2 regions of the Bacillus sp. AFS017336 genome follow, and region 2 is predicted to be linked to the other one. Evidence: a T-box and tRNA genes for the amino acid it is inferred to sense, from the RefSeq annotation. Region 2 holds a T-box; the other holds one or more tRNA genes.
The links. A T-box is a leader RNA that pairs with one kind of tRNA and senses whether it is charged. The one in region 2 lies ahead of CN601_RS05090 (glycine--tRNA ligase), so its partner is inferred to be a tRNA-Gly.
Positions count from the first base shown of each region.

Region 1: it has a tRNA-Gly gene. The T-box ahead of CN601_RS05090 (glycine--tRNA ligase) is inferred to sense a tRNA for this amino acid. The anticodon was not compared.

Region 1 is NZ_NUCO01000022.1:43,087-52,421, reverse strand. It holds gene CN601_RS13945 (GerMN domain-containing protein) at 1-934, shown strand, start outside; gene rph (ribonuclease PH) at 1,189-1,932, shown strand; gene CN601_RS13935 (XTP/dITP diphosphatase) at 1,954-2,574, shown strand; gene CN601_RS13930 (YfcE family phosphodiesterase) at 2,574-3,077, shown strand; tRNA gene CN601_RS13925 (tRNA-Gly) at 3,301-3,374, shown strand; tRNA gene CN601_RS13920 (tRNA-Arg) at 3,378-3,451, shown strand; gene CN601_RS13915 (DUF4240 domain-containing protein) at 3,680-4,237, shown strand; gene CN601_RS13910 (DUF3196 family protein) at 4,398-5,384, shown strand; gene tig (trigger factor) at 5,670-6,950, shown strand; gene clpX (ATP-dependent protease ATP-binding subunit ClpX) at 7,306-8,583, shown strand; partial or broken gene lonB (ATP-dependent protease LonB) at 8,792-9,335, shown strand, end outside.
Region 2 is NZ_NUCO01000011.1:14,870-24,204, reverse strand. It holds gene CN601_RS05095 (Bax inhibitor-1/YccA family protein) at 1-127, opposite strand, end outside; gene CN601_RS05090 (glycine--tRNA ligase) at 255-1,640, opposite strand; T-box leader at 1,722-1,901, opposite strand; gene CN601_RS05085 (hypothetical protein) at 2,113-2,541, shown strand; gene CN601_RS05080 (ABC transporter ATP-binding protein) at 3,079-3,786, opposite strand; gene CN601_RS05075 (ABC transporter ATP-binding protein) at 3,807-4,577, opposite strand; gene CN601_RS05070 (branched-chain amino acid ABC transporter permease) at 4,593-5,867, opposite strand; gene CN601_RS05065 (branched-chain amino acid ABC transporter permease) at 5,877-6,860, opposite strand; gene CN601_RS05060 (branched-chain amino acid ABC transporter substrate-binding protein) at 7,024-8,202, opposite strand; gene parC (DNA topoisomerase IV subunit A) at 8,985-9,335, opposite strand, start outside.

The sequences.
Region 1 (9,335 bases), on a different contig from region 2:
AAAAACTGTAGTTTATAAAAGTGATGAGCCTTCAAAACAAGTACAAGCAAAGAAAGAGGAAATGGTAAAAAGGGAATTGTATTTAATTGACCGTAATGGATATGTCGTACCGCAAACCTTCCAATTACCAAAATCTACAAGCTTGGCGAAGCAAGCGTTAGAGTATTTAGTAAAAGATGGTCCTGTTACTGATGAACTACCGAATGGCTTCCAAGCAGTTTTACCTCCTAATACGGAAGTGTTGGGGGTTACGCAAAAAGATGGAACTATTATTGCTGATTTTTCTCCGGAGTTTAAGCAATATCGTGCTGAAGATGAATTAAAAGTATTCCAAGCGGTCACTTGGACGTTAACTCAGTTTGATAATGTTACAAAAGTAAAGATTCGAGTAAATGGGAAAGAACTAGCTTCTATGCCAGTAAATAAAGCACAGATTGGCGATGGGCTGACAAGAGATGATGGGATTAATTTTGATAAAGGCAACATCGTGGATATTATGAACTCTCGCCCAGTTACTTTATACTATGTTTCTCAAGGTGAAATGGGAGACACTTATTATGTCCCTGTTACAACAAGAATTTCAAATGCTGAATCAGATTCTTATTCAGCAATAGTAAGTGAACTAATACAAGGGCCTTCAGAATATTCAAATTTAATTTCAGATTTTGGTGCAGATACGAAATTAGTCAGTCAACCTGTCTTTAAAGGTGGCAAGCTAGTGCTTAACTTTAACGAAGGAATCTATGGCAATATTGCAAAAAGTATGATCAATAATGACGTATTACAGCCACTCGTTCTTTCTTTAACAGAGCAAAAAGGAGTTAAATCCATTGAGATTCAAATTAATGGCAAGCTAACTGCTTTAGACCAACAAGGCAAACCATTAAGCCAACCAGTATCTAGACCTAAAGACGTAAATACGAAAAAACTATAAAGCAAAAGAGATCAGTTAATAGGATTTGGTGAATAAGCAAAAGACAGTTTTTTACTGCCCATTGCATATTCCTTATTCCTTATTCCTTTACGAATTATTTACCTGCATTTAAAGCCTTGAACATTTTGTTCAAGGTTTTTTCACATTAAGCGAGTTTTCTTTACATTTATCTTATTAATTACATTTAATTAGTAGAAATGAAATCGTATTTTTGTCTATACTAGTAATTGGAAGATTTTGTAGGAGGAACAAACATGACAAGAACAGATGGAAGATTAAATAATGAACTAAGACCAATTGAGATTATTACTCATTATACGAAGCATGCTGAAGGCTCTGTGCTTATTTGCGTTGGTGATACAAAAGTAATTTGTAATGCTACTGTTGAGGACCGTGTACCTCCATTTTTAAGAAATAGTGGAAAAGGTTGGATTTCAGCGGAATATTCTATGTTACCTAGGGCTACGCAAGACCGTACAATTCGCGAGTCATCTAAAGGAAAAGTTACTGGTCGTACGATGGAAATTCAACGTTTAATCGGTAGAGCTTTAAGAGCGGTAGTTGATTTAGAAGCACTTGGTGAAAAGACAATTTGGATTGATTGTGATGTTATACAAGCAGATGGAGGAACTAGAACTGCTTCTATTACTGGAGCGTTTGTTGCAATGATGCTTGCCTTTGATAAATTAGTTAAAATGGATAAATTAAAATCTTATCCAGTAAAAGATTATTTGGCGGCAACTTCTGTTGGTATTTTAGAAGAAGTTGGACCAGTACTAGATTTGTATTATGTAGAAGATTCAGCTGCAAGTGTCGATATGAATATTATAATGACTGGGAAAGGTCAGTTTGTTGAATTACAAGGTACTGGTGAAGAAGCGACTTTTTCTAGAGAAGAATTAAATGAATTACTATCATTAGGGGAGTTAGGTGTTAATTCTCTAATTGAAAAACAAAAAGAAGTATTATTACAAGAAGGCATTAAGTTCCAATCATAATTTCGAGGAGAGACTTTAAGGATGGATACGATCATTATTGCGACTAATAACAAGGGTAAAGTGAAGGACTTTGAAGCTCTTTTTAACCCAATGGGATTTCAAGTTAAATCTTTAAAAGACTTTCCTGGAATTCAAGAAGTTGAGGAGACAGGAACTACATTTGAAGAGAATGCGATTTTAAAAGCTGAGTATTTAGCTAATGAGTTAAAAACACCTGTTATTGCGGATGACTCTGGTTTAATAGTTGATGCACTTGAAGGTAGACCTGGTGTTTATTCTGCTCGATATGCTGGATTACATAAGAGTGATGAAGATAACTTACAAAAAGTAGTAAGCGAGCTAAATGGAGTTTACCCTGGTAAAAGAACTGCGCGATTTTATTGTGCCTTAGCTTTAGCGGTTCCTGGTAAAGAAACAATCACTGTAAATGGAACAGTTGAGGGGTATATTGCCAATGAAAAAAGAGGAACAAACGGTTTTGGCTACGATCCGATATTCTTTTTGCCCGAATTAGATAAAACAATGGCTGAATTAACAACAGAGGAAAAAGGTGGCTTAAGCCATCGAGCAAATGCAATTAAATCATTAATGAATGTGATAAATAATGAAGGTAAAGAATTTTTATTTAGAGGAACAAATTAATGAAAGTATTAATTGTAAGTGACAGTCACGGATTGACGAAACCGTTGCAAGAAATCGCTGACCGATATCGAGACAGTGTAGATTTAATGATCCACTGTGGAGATTCGGAATTAGAGTTAAATGCTAAAGAATTAAAAGATTACAATGTAGTTCGAGGTAATTGTGATTTTCGAGGAGAATTCCCTGAAGAATTTATTCATCATGGAAATGAACATACAATCTTTGCTACTCATGGCCATTTACATGGAATAAAGCAGTCATTACAAAAGCTATATTATCGTTGTAAAGAAGTTGGAGCGACAATCGCATGTTTCGGTCATTCACATGTATTAGGAGCCGAGGTAATTGAAGGGGTACTTTTTATCAATCCTGGTAGTATTCTTTTACCTAGAATGAGGAAAGAAAAGACATATGCAATTCTTGAAACAATAGATAAGAAAGTAAATGTTACGTTTTATAATACTGACGGCACGGAACTTATCACTACTTCGTTTGAAATATAATAAAAAATGGAGGTTAGTAGCTATTAGCTGCTAACCTTATTTAAAAGCGAAAAATTTGTAAGTACTAAAAGCCATATAGCCTTAATAAAATAAGGTAATTCTAGGTGATTTAAAAAAATTCCTTTATTTTGGAAAAAAGTTTAAAAATAGTGTTGACTTTATTTTGCCTAGCGACTATACTAAGTTATGTCGACAGGGGATGTCGCAAAGAAACAAAAAATATGCGGGTGTAGTTTAATGGTAAAATAGAAGCCTTCCAAGCTTCGGTCGTGGGTTCGATTCCCATCACCCGCTCCATATGTCCTGGTAGCTCAGCAGGATAGAGCAACGGCCTTCTAAGCCGTCGGTCGGGGGTTCGAATCCCTCCCAGGACGTCCAAAAGACACTTGTTTTACGTAATGTAAAATAAGTGTCTTTTTTTGTATTTTAACCAATTTCCAAATTATTGAAGAATGACGAATTATTTTAAAAAAAGTGTAACAATAATACTACATAAAACAAAAAGTATTAGAGATCCATAACAGAAGTGAATGATTTGTAAATAGACTCTAATAGTATTTAGATATGATATTCTAAAATAAAAAAAGTGTGGAGTGATATAAATGAACGAAAAAGAATTTTGGGGTTTAATTTCAAAAATGCATATTGTTGAAGAACCTTATGAGTGGGTAATAAGTCATTTAGCGAAACAGTCAGATGAGGAAATAGCTGGTTTTGAAATTCAGTTTGAAACCGCGTTTTCTAATGCGTATAATTCAAAGTTACTAGGAGCTGCATGGGTTACTATGGGAGGTTGTTCTGAAGATTCATTTGCTCAATTTAGAGCTTGGTTAATTGGTCAGGGTGAACAAGTATATAAGAAAACGTTAAATGAACCGGATTATTTAGCTGAATATATCTTCCCAATTTATGAAGAAGAGGGACTGACTCCAGAATTAGAGGAGATGCTAGATTTGGCATTACAAGCATTTACGATAAAGCGTAAAGGCGATGAAGATTGGGATGATCAGTTGTGGAATGAGTTTAATTCACTAATAGAAAGCAAGGGTTATCATTACCCAGAACAACAATTAACAGTGGATTGGAAGTCGAATGACGAATTAAAAAGTAAATTTCCAAATTTATGGAAACGATTTGGTCAAAAGCCATTAGGACATTAATATGTGGGTAAAATAGATTCAGTCAGAAAGTGGATTGAATAAAGAATTTAATTAGACTGTTAATATAAGTATCTTTCATATTTTAAATAAAATTAATTCATGATACACTTTTTCATAACTAGATTGTGCAGAGAATAACAAATGTTAGGGGGAGAGTAGTATGGAAGACAATATTGTCTTTTTTCCTAAACTAAAGGATCGGATAATAAATTTAGGTAAGAAAGCGTTAGAAGAAAAAGATTTTATTAAAGCGTTAAAGTTATGTGATCAATTAAAGGAAATGAATCAGCATAATTCACAAACAGAACTAGCTGCAGTTGCATGCTTATTGGAAGGTAATCGGGCTAAGGAAGCTAGAGAAAGATGCGAGGAATTAGTTTTCGGTCCATTTGAAAGTGATGAAGCGATTGAAATATACATAAGTATTTTGTTTCAAATAAAAGAATACGAAGAATTACAAAGAAGTATAAAAAGACTGCTTACTCAAAATCGCATTGATGAAAATCAAATGGATAAATTTCAAGCGATGCTAACATTGTCTAAAAAAGTAGTTTCAGATCGTGAAGGCGGAAAGTTCCAAACGCTTGATTTACATAATTTAGTCGAAAATTCAGAGCCGATTAATAAACAACTAGAACTAATTAATGAATTACGAGCAACGGATTGTACGCTTGTTTTAAATCAAATTGGTGATATTTTAAAAAGCTCTAAAGCTAACCCTTTAATTCAAAGTTTTATTTTATTTATATTACAAGAACAATCCATTGAAAAAGACTTTGAAATCAACAAAGTAAACCAACGAATGACTTGGAATGTAACAATTTCAGTAGATGAACACAACTCTTTTGTAGATGCAATTTTAAAAAAATTAAGTGAAATATTAGAAAGTGAAAACCCTTCAGCATTTGAAATTGCAAAAGAACACTTTCGACATTTTATGACGATCTACTTTCCTTTCGTACCAATGCCGGCTGAAGTAAATACATGGGCAGCATGCTTTTATTACATTGTTCAACAATATTTTGATCACGATGTAGACGAAGAAGAACTAAAAGACTTATTTAATGTAGAATACTTTCCAGTAAAAAGTGCAATTGCTTTAGTAAAGCGTTTTGAGGACGAAGGATATTTTAACATAACGAATTAGTTAAAGCTTTCAAATAGGTCTTTGACTATGAGTTGTAGTATTTTCGATGATCTAGTAACCATTGATCTTAAGACTGAGATTAAAAAATCCTAATATTTTTGCTTTAGATTTGAAATATCAAAATAGGAAATATTGAAACAAAAAAGTAATGTGTTATAATAGAATGGTTGTAGCGACTATTTACTTAATTATACCTGCATGATCTTGGGAAAACGGACAGGCATGTATAGTACGAAAATACGTAAACACATATATATTTTTAGATAATTTTGGAGGGAACTAACAATGACTGCTAAATGGGAAAAATTAGAAGCTAACGTTGGTCTATTAACTGTAGAAGTTGAAGCTTCTGAAGTAGATAAAGGTTTAGATGCAGCTTTCAAAAAAGTTGTAAAAACAATGAACGTACCTGGATTCCGTAAAGGGAAATTACCACGTCCAATGTTCGAACAAAAATTTGGTGTTGAAGCACTTTACAATGATGCTTTAGATGTAATCTTACCAGAAGCTTACAGCAAAGCTATTGAAGAAGTTGGTATTGAGCCAGTTGACCGTCCAGAAGTTGACGTTGAGCAAATGGAAAAAGGTAAAACTTTAATCTTCAAAGCAAAAGTAACTGTAAAACCTGAAGTAAAATTAGGCGAATACAAAGGCTTAGAAGTTGAAGAAATGGAAGCAACTGTATCTGAAGAAGACGTACAAGCTGAATTAACTGCTTTACAAGAGAAACAAGCTGAGTTAGTAGTTAAAGAAGATGGTACTGTTGAAAACGGCAATACAGCTGTAATTGATTTCGAAGGTTTCGTTGATGGCGTAGCTTTCGAAGGTGGTAAAGGTGAAAACTATCCACTAGAAATCGGTTCTGGTTCTTTCATTCCTGGATTTGAAGAAGCTTTAATCGGCGCAAAATCAGGTGTAGAAACTGATGTTAATGTAACATTCCCAGAAGAATACCACAGTACTGAGTTAGCAGGAAAATCTGCAACTTTCAAAGTAACTGTTCATGAAATTAAAGCGAAAGAACTTCCTGAGTTAAATGATGAGTTTGCTAAAGATGTAAACGATGAAGTTGAAACTTTAGAAGCTCTTAAAGCTAAAATCAAAGCTGACTTAGAAGAGTCTAAAAAAGCTCAAGCTGAAGGTAGCTTACGTGATGCTTTAGTTCAAAAAGCGGCTGAAAATGCTGAAGTTGAAATCCCAGAAGTAATGTTCGAAAGCCAAGTTGACCGTATGGTTAAAGATTTTGAACAACGCATTTCTGGTCAAGGATTAAACTTAGAGCTTTACTACCAATTCACTGGTACTAAAGAAGAAGATCTTCGCACTCAAATGCGTCAAGATGCTGAAGCTCGTGTAAGAATCGACTTAACAATCGATGCAATCATCGAAGCTGAAAAAATTGATGCAACTGAAGAAGAAATGAACGAAGAATTAACTCGTTTATCTGCAATGTACAACATTCCTTCTGAGCAATTAGTAACTATGCTTGGTGGAACTGATGCAGTACGTGATGATATCCAAATCCGTAAAGCTGTTGAGTTATTAGTAGATAGCAGAAAAAAATAAGCGTTATATAAACATATAATGATTCAAACAAGGCGCGAAATTTTTTCGTGCCTTGTTTTTAAATAAAATGAAATATTTGGTAATAAGAACTGTTTCCTTTAAAACACACATATACATATGTTAGAATCTGTTATACAGATTTTTAAAATTTTTTGTGGCTATACTAAAAATAATTCTTTAAAAGAAGGATTATCTACTTTACATTAGAATATATATATTCTAAAAATTTAAATAATTTTAGAGCAGTAAATAATTGCATTGTTTATTTTGTATGCTATCATATAGCTACAAGATACATATTTTTTGGATTACATACATATTGAGTGGTTTTAGAAATTTTAGAGGGAGTGAACATATGTTCAAGTTTAATGAAGAAAAAGGACAGCTAAAATGTTCGTTCTGTGGAAAGTCACAGTCTCAGGTTAGAAAATTAGTTGCTGGACCTGGTGTTTATATTTGTGACGAGTGTATTGAGCTTTGTACTGAAATTGTTCAAGAAGAATTAGCAAAAGAAGAAGAAGTAGAGTTTAAAGATGTTCCAAAACCGAAAGAAATTTGTGAAATTCTTGATGAATACGTAATCGGCCAGGACAATGCCAAAAAAGCGTTATCTGTAGCTGTGTACAATCATTACAAACGTATTAATTCAAACAGCAAAATCGATGAGGTTGAACTATCAAAAAGTAATATTGCGATGATTGGGCCAACTGGTAGTGGTAAAACATTATTAGCTCAAACTTTAGCGCGTATTTTAAATGTACCATTTGCGATTGCTGATGCAACTTCATTAACAGAAGCGGGATATGTTGGGGAAGATGTTGAAAACATTCTTCTTAAATTAATCCAAGCAGCTGATTATGATGTTGAACGAGCTGAAAAAGGTATTATTTATATCGATGAAATTGATAAAGTTGCACGTAAGTCTGAAAATCCTTCAATTACACGTGACGTGTCAGGTGAAGGTGTTCAGCAAGCACTTTTAAAAATTCTTGAAGGAACTGTTGCAAGCGTACCTCCACAAGGTGGTCGTAAGCATCCACATCAAGAATTCATTCAAATTGACACAACAAATATTTTATTTATTTGTGGTGGAGCATTTGATGGAATTGAACAGATCATCAAACGTCGTTTAGGTAAAAAGGTAATTGGTTTTAGTGGCGATTCTGAAAAGAGCGATTTAAGCTCAAAAGAAATCTTAAACCACGTATTACCAGAAGACTTATTACGTTTTGGGTTAATCCCTGAATTTATTGGTCGTTTACCAGTTTTAGCTAATTTAGAGCAACTTGATGAAGAATCATTGGTTGAAATTTTAACGAAACCAAAAAATGCTTTAATTAAGCAATACCAAAAATTACTAGAACTAGACCAAGTTGATCTTGAGTTTGAGGAAAAAGCTCTTACTGAAATTGCTAAAAAGGCAATTGAGCGTAAAACTGGGGCTCGTGGACTACGTTCTATTATTGAAGGTATTATGTTAGATATTATGTTTGAATTACCTTCTCGCGAAGATATTCAAAAATGTATTATCTCTGCAGAAACTGTTAAATCTGGTGCAGCTCCAAAGCTTGTATTAGAAGATGGAACAGAGTTAGATTTAAAAAATAAAGAAAAGAAAAATAAATTAGCGTAAATGAAAAACCAAATGCACTTTGCATTTGGTTTTTTATTTTGGAGTTATGTAAAAAATACTGACTCTCCTAAAGAGTGTTGAGTAACCTTTCGCGTTGTAGTGTCTTTAAAACCTTAGACTAAAGATAAGTTAATTTTAAATTATGGTTTATCCTTCCATTTCACGGGCGATACTAAAAGTAATTTCTACTTCAGTGGAGGGGTAAAAAATGAGTTTTACAACAATTATATTATTAGCTCAACTTGCATTAGGTACAATCGTTGCATTGTATTTTATTCATTTATTAAAAGGTCAACGGACAACAAAAGTTTCAATCGACAGAGAATCAAAAAAAGAAATGGAACAATTACGTAAGTTAAAATCAATTTCTTTAACTGTACCATTAGCAGAAAGAGTTAGACCGAGTTCTTTTGATGATATTGTTGGCCAAGAGGATGGAATTAAGGCTTTAAAAGCTTCATTATGCAGTGCAAATCCTCAACATGTAATCATTTATGGACCACCTGGTATAGGGAAAACGGCAGCAGCTAGACTTGTATTAGAGGAAGCTAAAAAGAGTCCGAATACTCCATTTAAACCAGATGCGGTCTTTATTGAATTAGACGCAACAACAGCTCGTTTTGATGAAAGAGGGATTGCTGATCCTTTAATTGGTTCAGTACATGATCCAATTTATCAAGGTGCAGGTGCAATGGGGCAAGCAGGAGTTCCGCAGCCTAAAAAAGGTGCTGTAACGGATGCACATGGAGGTA
Region 2 (9,335 bases):
CTGTTGCGATTAATAATACTAATGCAATGATTGTTTTACTAATTGTCCCGCCTAGTGTCATTGCTTGTGCTGAATATCTTGATTTTGATAAACGTTCAGAATTTAAGATAGGATTTGAACTCCTCATTTAAAGTCCTCCTTTATTTTATACCTTTATTTTACCATTTTTAGTAAATTTCTTAAACTTTAAACAAGCTTTAGTAAAATATATGAAAAAAGATGCCCAAAAGGACATCAGATTTCAATTAATTAAATTAAAATTTAACTTTATTTGCTAAGAATGATTGTAGTTCACTAATTGCAACACGAGTTTGTTCCATTGTGTCACGGTCACGAACTGTTACTTTTCCATCTTCAATTGATTCGAAATCGTAAGTGATACAGAAAGGAGTACCGATTTCATCTTGACGTCTATAGCGTTTACCAATTGAACCAGTTTCATCGAAGTCAACATTAAAGTCTTCTGCTAAAGCAGCAAATACTTCTTGTGCATTTTCAGATAATTTTTTAGATAATGGTAAAATCGCTGCTTTATAAGGTGCTAATGCAGGATGTAAACGCATTACTGTACGAGACGTACCATCTTCTAATGCTTCTTCTTCATAAGCATCAATTAAGAATGCTAATGTTACACGGTCAGCACCTAATGATGGTTCGATACAATATGGAACGTATTTTTCATTTGTGATAGCATCATGATAAGTGAAATCTTCAGTTGAATATTCCATATGTTGTTTTAAATCATAATCTGTACGAGACGCGATGCCCCATAGTTCGCCCCAACCAAATGGGAATTTATATTCAAAGTCAGTTGTCGCATTACTATAATGTGATAATTCATCTGCACTATGTTCACGTAAACGAAGGTTTTCTTCATTCATACCTAAAGCTAAAAGCCAATTATTAGCAGTTTCTTTCCAATAGTTATACCACTCTAGCTCTTCACCAGGCTTACAGAAGAATTCAAGCTCCATTTGTTCAAATTCACGAGTACGGAACGTGAAATTTCCTGGAGTGATTTCGTTACGGAAGCTTTTACCGATTTGAGCAATACCAAATGGAACTTTCTTTCTCATTGTACGTTGAACATTTTTAAAGTTTACGAAAATACCTTGAGCTGTTTCAGGACGTAAGAAAATTTCATTTGTACTAGATTCAGTAACACCTTGGAATGTTTTAAACATTAAGTTAAATTGACGAATATCTGTAAAGTCATGGCTACCGCAATCAGGACATGCGATTTTATGTTCTACAATTAACTTCGCCATTTCTGAAAATGGAAGACCATCAACGATAATTTCCATTCCTTTTTCATCAAGTGCATTTTCAATTAATTTATCAGCACGATGACGAGCTTTACAATTTTTACAGTCGATCATTGGATCATTAAAGTTACCAATATGTCCTGAAGCTTCCCATGTACGTGGATTCATTAAAATTGCAGCATCTAATCCAACGTTATATGGACTTTGCTGAACGAATTTTTTCCACCAAGCTTTTTTTACGTTATTTTTTAATTCTACACCAAGTGGACCATAATCCCACGTATTTGCTAAGCCACCATAAATTTCAGAACCTGGGAATACAAATCCTCTGTGTTTAGCATGACTTACTACGACATCCATCGATTTTTCTGACATTTCATTTGCCTCCATTTTTCAATTGTTTTTTTGAAAATGTAAGAATGAAATAAAAAAGCTCTCATCCTTAGGCATTTTCAGCCTAGGGACGAGAGCTGTATATGCACCCGCGGTTCCACCCTAGTTGACAATTAAAAAAATTGTCCACTTTAAGAATTAACTCAGGAATGCCTTTCGCCAAAGGTTTTGATTGAGCTCCCACTATCCTCAATTCGCTAAGCAAAATAATCTTTAGTTACTTCTTTCCGTCAACGTTATATGTAATAAATAATATGTTGTTATTTTAACAAAGTGACTACTAGTAAGTCAAATATTATTATGATCAATTTAGTATTAAAAAATACGTCGAATTTTTTGAATATTTTTAGGAATATTCATGTAAAGATAAAACCTTTACAGTATGAACAATAATTGGTATGATAGAAAAGTTGTTTTATTTATATACCTATACTACCAGAAGGGAGTGCTAGTTTTGAGTAGCAGCATTTTTCTAAAGACAAAGAAACGTTCAGCAGTATTGCTTGATAAACATCATTCCATTCGTTTATTAAAGACGAACAAAAAACGAATCGTGAACAAAAGAAATAACAAAATAAAAGGGTTCGAACAGTTATTAGTTAAAGAATTAAACGAAGAAATGATTTCAACTTCAAACAGTACGGTAAATGAAATTTCTGAAAATGTAAGTAATGTAGTGATCGAAGGACTTCCAGTAACATTTCTTCTAAAGCTTGGAAAAGAGTTTTTCTCAGATTTAGAAGCAGTGAAGTACTATTATAATAGTAAACATGAAGATTTTTACAAGAATCGTAGTTTACTAGAGGAATCACTTCAATCTTCAATTAACAATGCTTCAAATGAAGATCAATTAAAAATTTCGGAATTTATTTCGAACAAATAATATTTAATAGTAAGAAGAGGATATCCTAAGCATGATATGTTTAGGATATCCTCTTTTTTATTTTTCTGTAAAAACAAAAAACTGCAATTATGTGCTGGAGTTTAATAATGTCTGCAGTGCAAATAAGACTTATATAACTGCAAATAAACTTTGAACTGCAATTAGAATTAGTAAATCTGCAATTAAAACCCTAAGAATCGCAAATAAAATAAAACATTCCCCATACCGGTTGTGGTATTCAACACTTATATTTGATCCAAAATTGGTAGACTTTAATTGAAAACTAGCGAAATGGCAATAATTCTTTCTAAATTAAATAAACATCTGGTCATTCTCTATCAAAATGACCGCTTTTTTTGCATACAAATATTAAATATCATACTTACAACCACACTTTCATAAAAACGACTAAATTTTAGTTTAGATCGCTACTTACTCAAACTATCAACAAATGATTGTTTCATTTTCAAAACAAAAAAGAGCTATCTTTATCAGTTTACCTGAGATAGCCCCTTTTCCTTCTATTTCACCTTATTATCAAGCTAAATAAGCTTTTTTCACTTCTTCATTATTCATTAATGTCTTGCCTTCACCAACCATTTGAATCTCACCTGTTTGGATTACGTAGCCTCGATGTGCGATTTGTAAAGCTTGGTAAGCATTTTGTTCAACAAGTAAAATGGTCATTCCTTGTTTGTTTAGTTGCTCAATGATTTCAAATATTTGTTCAACGATAATTGGTGCAAGGCCCATTGAAGGTTCATCAAGCATTAGTAATGATGGTCCCATCATAAGTCCCCTACCAATTGCAAGCATTTGTTGTTCTCCACCACTCATCGTACCACCTTTTTGACTTAGGCGTTCTTTGAGTCTTGGGAAGTAGTCAAATACCATTTCCATACGGGCTGCGATTAGTTTTTTGTCTTTAACTGAGAAGGCACCCATTTCTAAATTTTCTTTTACAGTTAGTTTAGAAAAGATTCTTCTTCCTTCTGGTACATGTGCAATCCCCTTTAAAGCGATTTCATGAGATTGTAGCTTTACAATTTCTTCACCTTTATAAATCAGATTTCCTGATTTTGGTTTAACTTGCCCACATATTGTTTTTAAAGTAGTAGATTTTCCAGCACCGTTACTTCCGATTAATGTTACAATTTCACCTTCATTTACTTCTATGTTAATATTTTTCAGTGCTTGAATACCACCGTAAAAAGAGTTAATATCTTTTAATTGTAATAGCGTCATTTTTTTCTTTACTCCTTTCACTATGCATTAGTCACTGCACTTTTTCCTAAATAAGCTTCAATTACTTTTTGATTATTTCGAATTTCTAATGGTTTGCCTTCAGCGATTTTTTCGCCATGATCAAGTACGAATAAATATTCCGAAATTTCCATAACAAGTTTCATATCATGCTCGATTAATACGATTGTTAAGTTTAGATCATCTCTCATTTGATAAATTAAATCAGTCAATTCTTTCGTTTCTTTCGGATTCATACCTGCAGCCGGCTCATCTAAAAGCAAGATTCTTGGTTGAGATGCCAATGCACGAGCAATTTCAAGTCGTCTTTGTGCACCGTATGATAAACTTGATGCTTCCTCATTATAAACATCAGCCAATCCAACGTATTCTAACCATTTATATGCTTCTTTCATCGCCGATTTTTCTGCTTTTTTAAAGCTAGGTAAATGGAATAGTGTTGAAAAAACACCATATTTTAAATGCTGATGCATCCCGACCATAACATTTTCTAAAGCAGTCATACTACTAAACAAACGAATATTTTGGAATGTACGAGCTATACCTTTTTTATTTACTTTATGTGGTTTTAACCCTACTAAACTCTCATTACCTAGCAAAACTTCACCACTTGTTGGAGTATATACACCTGTAATCATATTGAAAAATGTTGTTTTTCCAGCCCCATTTGGCCCGATTACAGCTGTTATTGAACCCTCTTTTATATCAATATTTACATTATTAACAGCAGTTAAACCACCAAAGTTTTTCGTTAAATTCGTTGTTTTTAACATTTGATAACCTCCTTCCTAAAATGAAACTGAGCGTTGATTTTCTTCGACTACTTTTTGATTTAGATCTACTACATCCTCTTTTGGAACAATCTTATTTTTGGCAGGTAATAATCCTTTAGGCCTAAAGATTGCTACAAGTACTAAAATTAGCCCGAAAATCATGCGTTGCATTTTAGAAGGTGATAGAGCAGGTGGTAGGTTAATTACTCCATCTAATGTTAATTGGTTTAAATAGTTTGTAACTTCTGTTAAAACTTGTAGATTTAAAATTGTAACAAGTGCTGCTCCAAGAATTACGCCTGGAACGCTACCCATTCCGCCCAGAATTACCATTACTAGGATCGTAATTGATTCAAGTAATGTAAAGCTTGTAGGGTCAATGAACATTTGCTTTGCAGAGAATACTACACCCATCATTCCTGAGAAAGATGCTCCAATTGCAAATGCAATTAATTTCGTACGTACTAAGTGGATACCAGACGCTTGTGCTGCGATTTCATTCTCACGTACTGCTTTCCAAGAACGTCCAAGCTTAGAATCTTGTAATCTAGTAACAGCTAAAATGACGATTGCTAAGACAACTAGTACGACATAATAAAATTGTCCTGAATTATTAATCTCAAATCCAAAAATAGTAGGTGCTGGAATAGAAGATATACCTTGTGCTCCTCCAGTAATATTTATTGGTCGATCTAAGTTATTAAATACAATACGAATAATTTCTCCAAAACCAAGTGTTACAATTGCTAAGTAATCACCTTTTACTCGAAGTACAGGAATACCTAATAATACACCCGCTATTGCTGCAATAATTCCGCCGATTAGAATGAACACCCAAAATGAATTTCCTGAAAAAGGAAGAAAATCAAAATGTAAGAAATTCGTTACTTGTTTTGTAGAAAAAATTGCATAAGTATATGAACCGATTGCAAAGAATGCAACGAATCCTAAATCTAATAAACCTGCTAAACCAACTACTATATTTAATCCGAGTGCCATTGCAACATAGATTCCAACTAAAGTGGCTACACCCATATATGATTCAAATGCTGTACCTTGTGATGCAACATATGGCATAATCACAGTTAATACTAGTATTCCAATGCTCCACTTCAATTTGACTGGAAAATTAGTCTTATATAATAAATAAAGTGAGAACAGGATTAATAGAAATGCTGTTACGGATTCTTGCAAAAAGTAAAGTCCTAATGATGTAACAACGATATACGCTCCTAAGAAAATTCCTTGTAGTTTATTTGATTGTTTTAACCCTTCTAATAAGCTCTTCATCTAATTCACCTACACTTTCTCAGCTACAGGTTTACCTAATAAACCTTCTGGCTTGAATATTAGAACTAGAATTAAAATTCCAAACGCAAATACATCTTTATATTCTGATGGGAAAATGCCATGTGTCAAAGTTGATAAATTTGTTGCTGCAAATACTTCGATTACACCGATTAATAAACCACCAAACATTGCACCACGGATATTTCCAATACCACCTAATACTGCTGCTGTAAATGCTTTTAGACCTAAAATAAAACCGATATACGGATCAATTGTGTTGTACTGTAATGCGAATAACACACCAGTTGCACCACCCAATCCAGAACCTAAAAAGAATGTTAACGAGATGACTTTGTTTACGTTTACAGACATTAATGATGCAGTTTCACGATCTTGAGCAACTGCACGCATTGCTGTACCCCATTTTGTTTTATTGATGAAGTAATCTAATGAAATCATCATTACTACTGCAACGACTAAAATAATGATTGATGCTGATTTAATTTGTGCATTCCCAAATGAAGAAAAGATTGAGCTAGTTTTAATTTGGTGTTGTCCTGAAAATAGTGATGGGCCAGTAATAATGTAATTTCCTTCTTTTAATTCAGCAATAAAACGGACGATATCTTGAAGTAAAAATGAAACACCAATTGCTGTAATTAATGTAATTAACTTTGGTGCTTTTCGTAATGGGCGATACGCCACTCTCTCGATCCCCATGCCTAGAAATCCAGTTGCTACAGATGCAATAATTAAAACGATTGCTAATACGATAATTGCAGGTAAACTACTTAATAAACCTAATCCAGTAAAAGTAATTAATACCGCAGTACCAATAAACGCACCCGCCATGAATATTTCACCATGTGCAAAATTAATTAGTTCTAATATCCCATAAACCATCGTATAACCGAGTGCAACGGTTGCGTAAACTGCTCCTAAAACAAGACCGTCTATTAGTACTTGAGGGAGTGTTTGGATTACTTCATTCATGTATGAGACCTCCTATAAATAATGTAGTTTAATTCTTATTAACTTCCAAAATCTTACAATTTTCTCATCTTATTGAGAAGAAAAGAGTATCCCGTAAAACGTGATACTCTTTTCTTTTTTTTTACCACTTTGCTTCCCTAGTATTAGTAGGCTATGTTACTAATTATGGTTTAGTTACTTCGCCTTCTTGAGTACCAGGATATTTAGCTTCTTTAAACGTATAGATAAATACTTTCGCGTATTTGTTGTCACCTTTATCGTCAAAACCAACCTTTGTTACTACACCATCATAATCTTGGATCGCACGTACGGCTTTTTCAACTTGTTCGCGAGATGGAGTTTTTCCTTTATTATCGTTGATTGCATTTTTTAATCCTTCCAATAATACGCCAGCAGAATCATATCCGTATGATGAGAAAGATTCAATATTTTTATTAAATTTAGATTTATAAGCATCTGCAAATGCTTTCCCTTTATCTGTTTTTAACGTGTCACCAGCTACTGAAGTATAATAGAAGTTTTTAACTGCATCTCCAGCAATATCAACTAAACCTGAAGAGTCCATTCCATCGCCACCCATGAATGGGATGTTTAATCCTTTATCACGAGCTTGTTTTAATAAAATTCCTCCTTCAGCATAAAGTCCACCGAAGAATACTAAATCAGGCTTTTTCGCAATCACATTATTTAATACACCGTTAAAATCTTTATCACCAACTGAGATACCCTCTTCACCTAAGATTTTCGCGCCTAATTTTTGAGCAGCAGTTTTAAATTCATTTGCTAAACCTGTTCCATAAGGCGTTTTATCTTGAATGATGAAAATATTTTTAGCTTTTAATGTATTCACAGCAAAATTTGCACCAGCAGGACCTTGGAAATCATCACGAGCACAAATTCGGTTAACTACTCCTAATCCACGGTCAGTTACTTCATTTGCAGTATTTGAAGGTGAAACCATTACGATATGATCTTTCTCATACTTTAAAGAAGATGGAATTGCTACACCCGAGTTTAAGTGTCCAACAACACCAAGGATTTGATTGTCTGAAGCTAACTGCTCTGCATTCGCTACACCTTTCTTTGGATCTCCTTGATCGTCATAAGGAACAATCTTTAAATCAAAGCCCAATTTTTTGAAAGCTGCTTTTTGATCCTCTAAAGCAAGTTGAGCTCCAAGCTTAATAGACTCCCCTAAAATTGCGTTATTCCCAGATAATGGGGTATTTGTCGCAATTTTAATAACCTGATTCCCATCCTTTGAACTATTCCCACAACCTGCTAAAATACCAGCCGTTAACGAAACTGAAGCTAAAATTGCAAAACCCTTCTTAAAAACCATATGTACGCCCCCTTAATAACCTATTTTTTTGAAAATTTAAAATACTTAAGAAAATAGTAAGCTATATTTTTTCGTTAGACAAGTTCTTTTGATTCAAAATATTTCGACAATTCTGTCGATTAACTATTTTTTTAGACAATTATTACCATTAAAATTTCATTAAAATTGATTTTTTCTTATTTTCATAACGTAAAATCAAAAGCCTTTAATGTGTTTTGCTAGTTTACTAAGATAAAATTGTTTTTCTAAAATCATTTTCTATATTTCGACAAATTCGACAAAAAAAGTAGTAGTTTGTAGTCATTAAAATTGACAAATATGCGATCACATTCTTTAAATTAAGGCAGATTGCTGGTCTATAACTCTCTATAAACAGCAATGGGGTATTTTAGTGGGGGATTCACTTAGAGTAGATTTTCTGATCAACTTCATTAAATAGTTAATAGTTTTCTTCCTTTTTTTATCCGGTTTTGAAAAAATTAGAGCAAATTTATTAATTTTATATTTTGTGCATCTGCATTTGAAGCATTTGTAAGGTAGAATACCCTTACCGGTATAGGTAATTTCTTATCATATTTGAGATGATAGTCAATTTAATTGCAGTTTCACTAATTTTATTTGCAGTTTTGTTAATTTTATTTGCAGTTTCGCTAATTTTATTTGCACTTTTCACAGTTTTATTTGCACTCCGACCATTATGTCATCTACTCTTCCTTTAAATAGAATCTACAAATAAAAAAAGGATGTCCCAAAGTAACACTTCTAGGACATCCTCTTCTTATCTAATTATTTTCTTCTTTTTTGTAGCGAATAATGGTCTTTATATCACCAGAATCATCTGTATCCATAATGAATGATCCATTGCTATACTGATCACTGTTTCTTAGATCAGTTGGGTCTATCGTTTCAAATTGTCCAGACTTACTTAACAATGCAAACATATCATTTTGATTAACTGCGTATACGCCAATTAATAAATGTGGATTGTTTTTTAAGTCTCTTAAAACTTTTACTCCTCGTGTACCTCTTGAACTTTGAGGAATTGTATCGAGTTTCATTTTTTTAATGGCTGCTCGATGTGTTGCACAGAATATTTCTTTCACTTCTTCACTAATAATGTCTGCTGATATAAC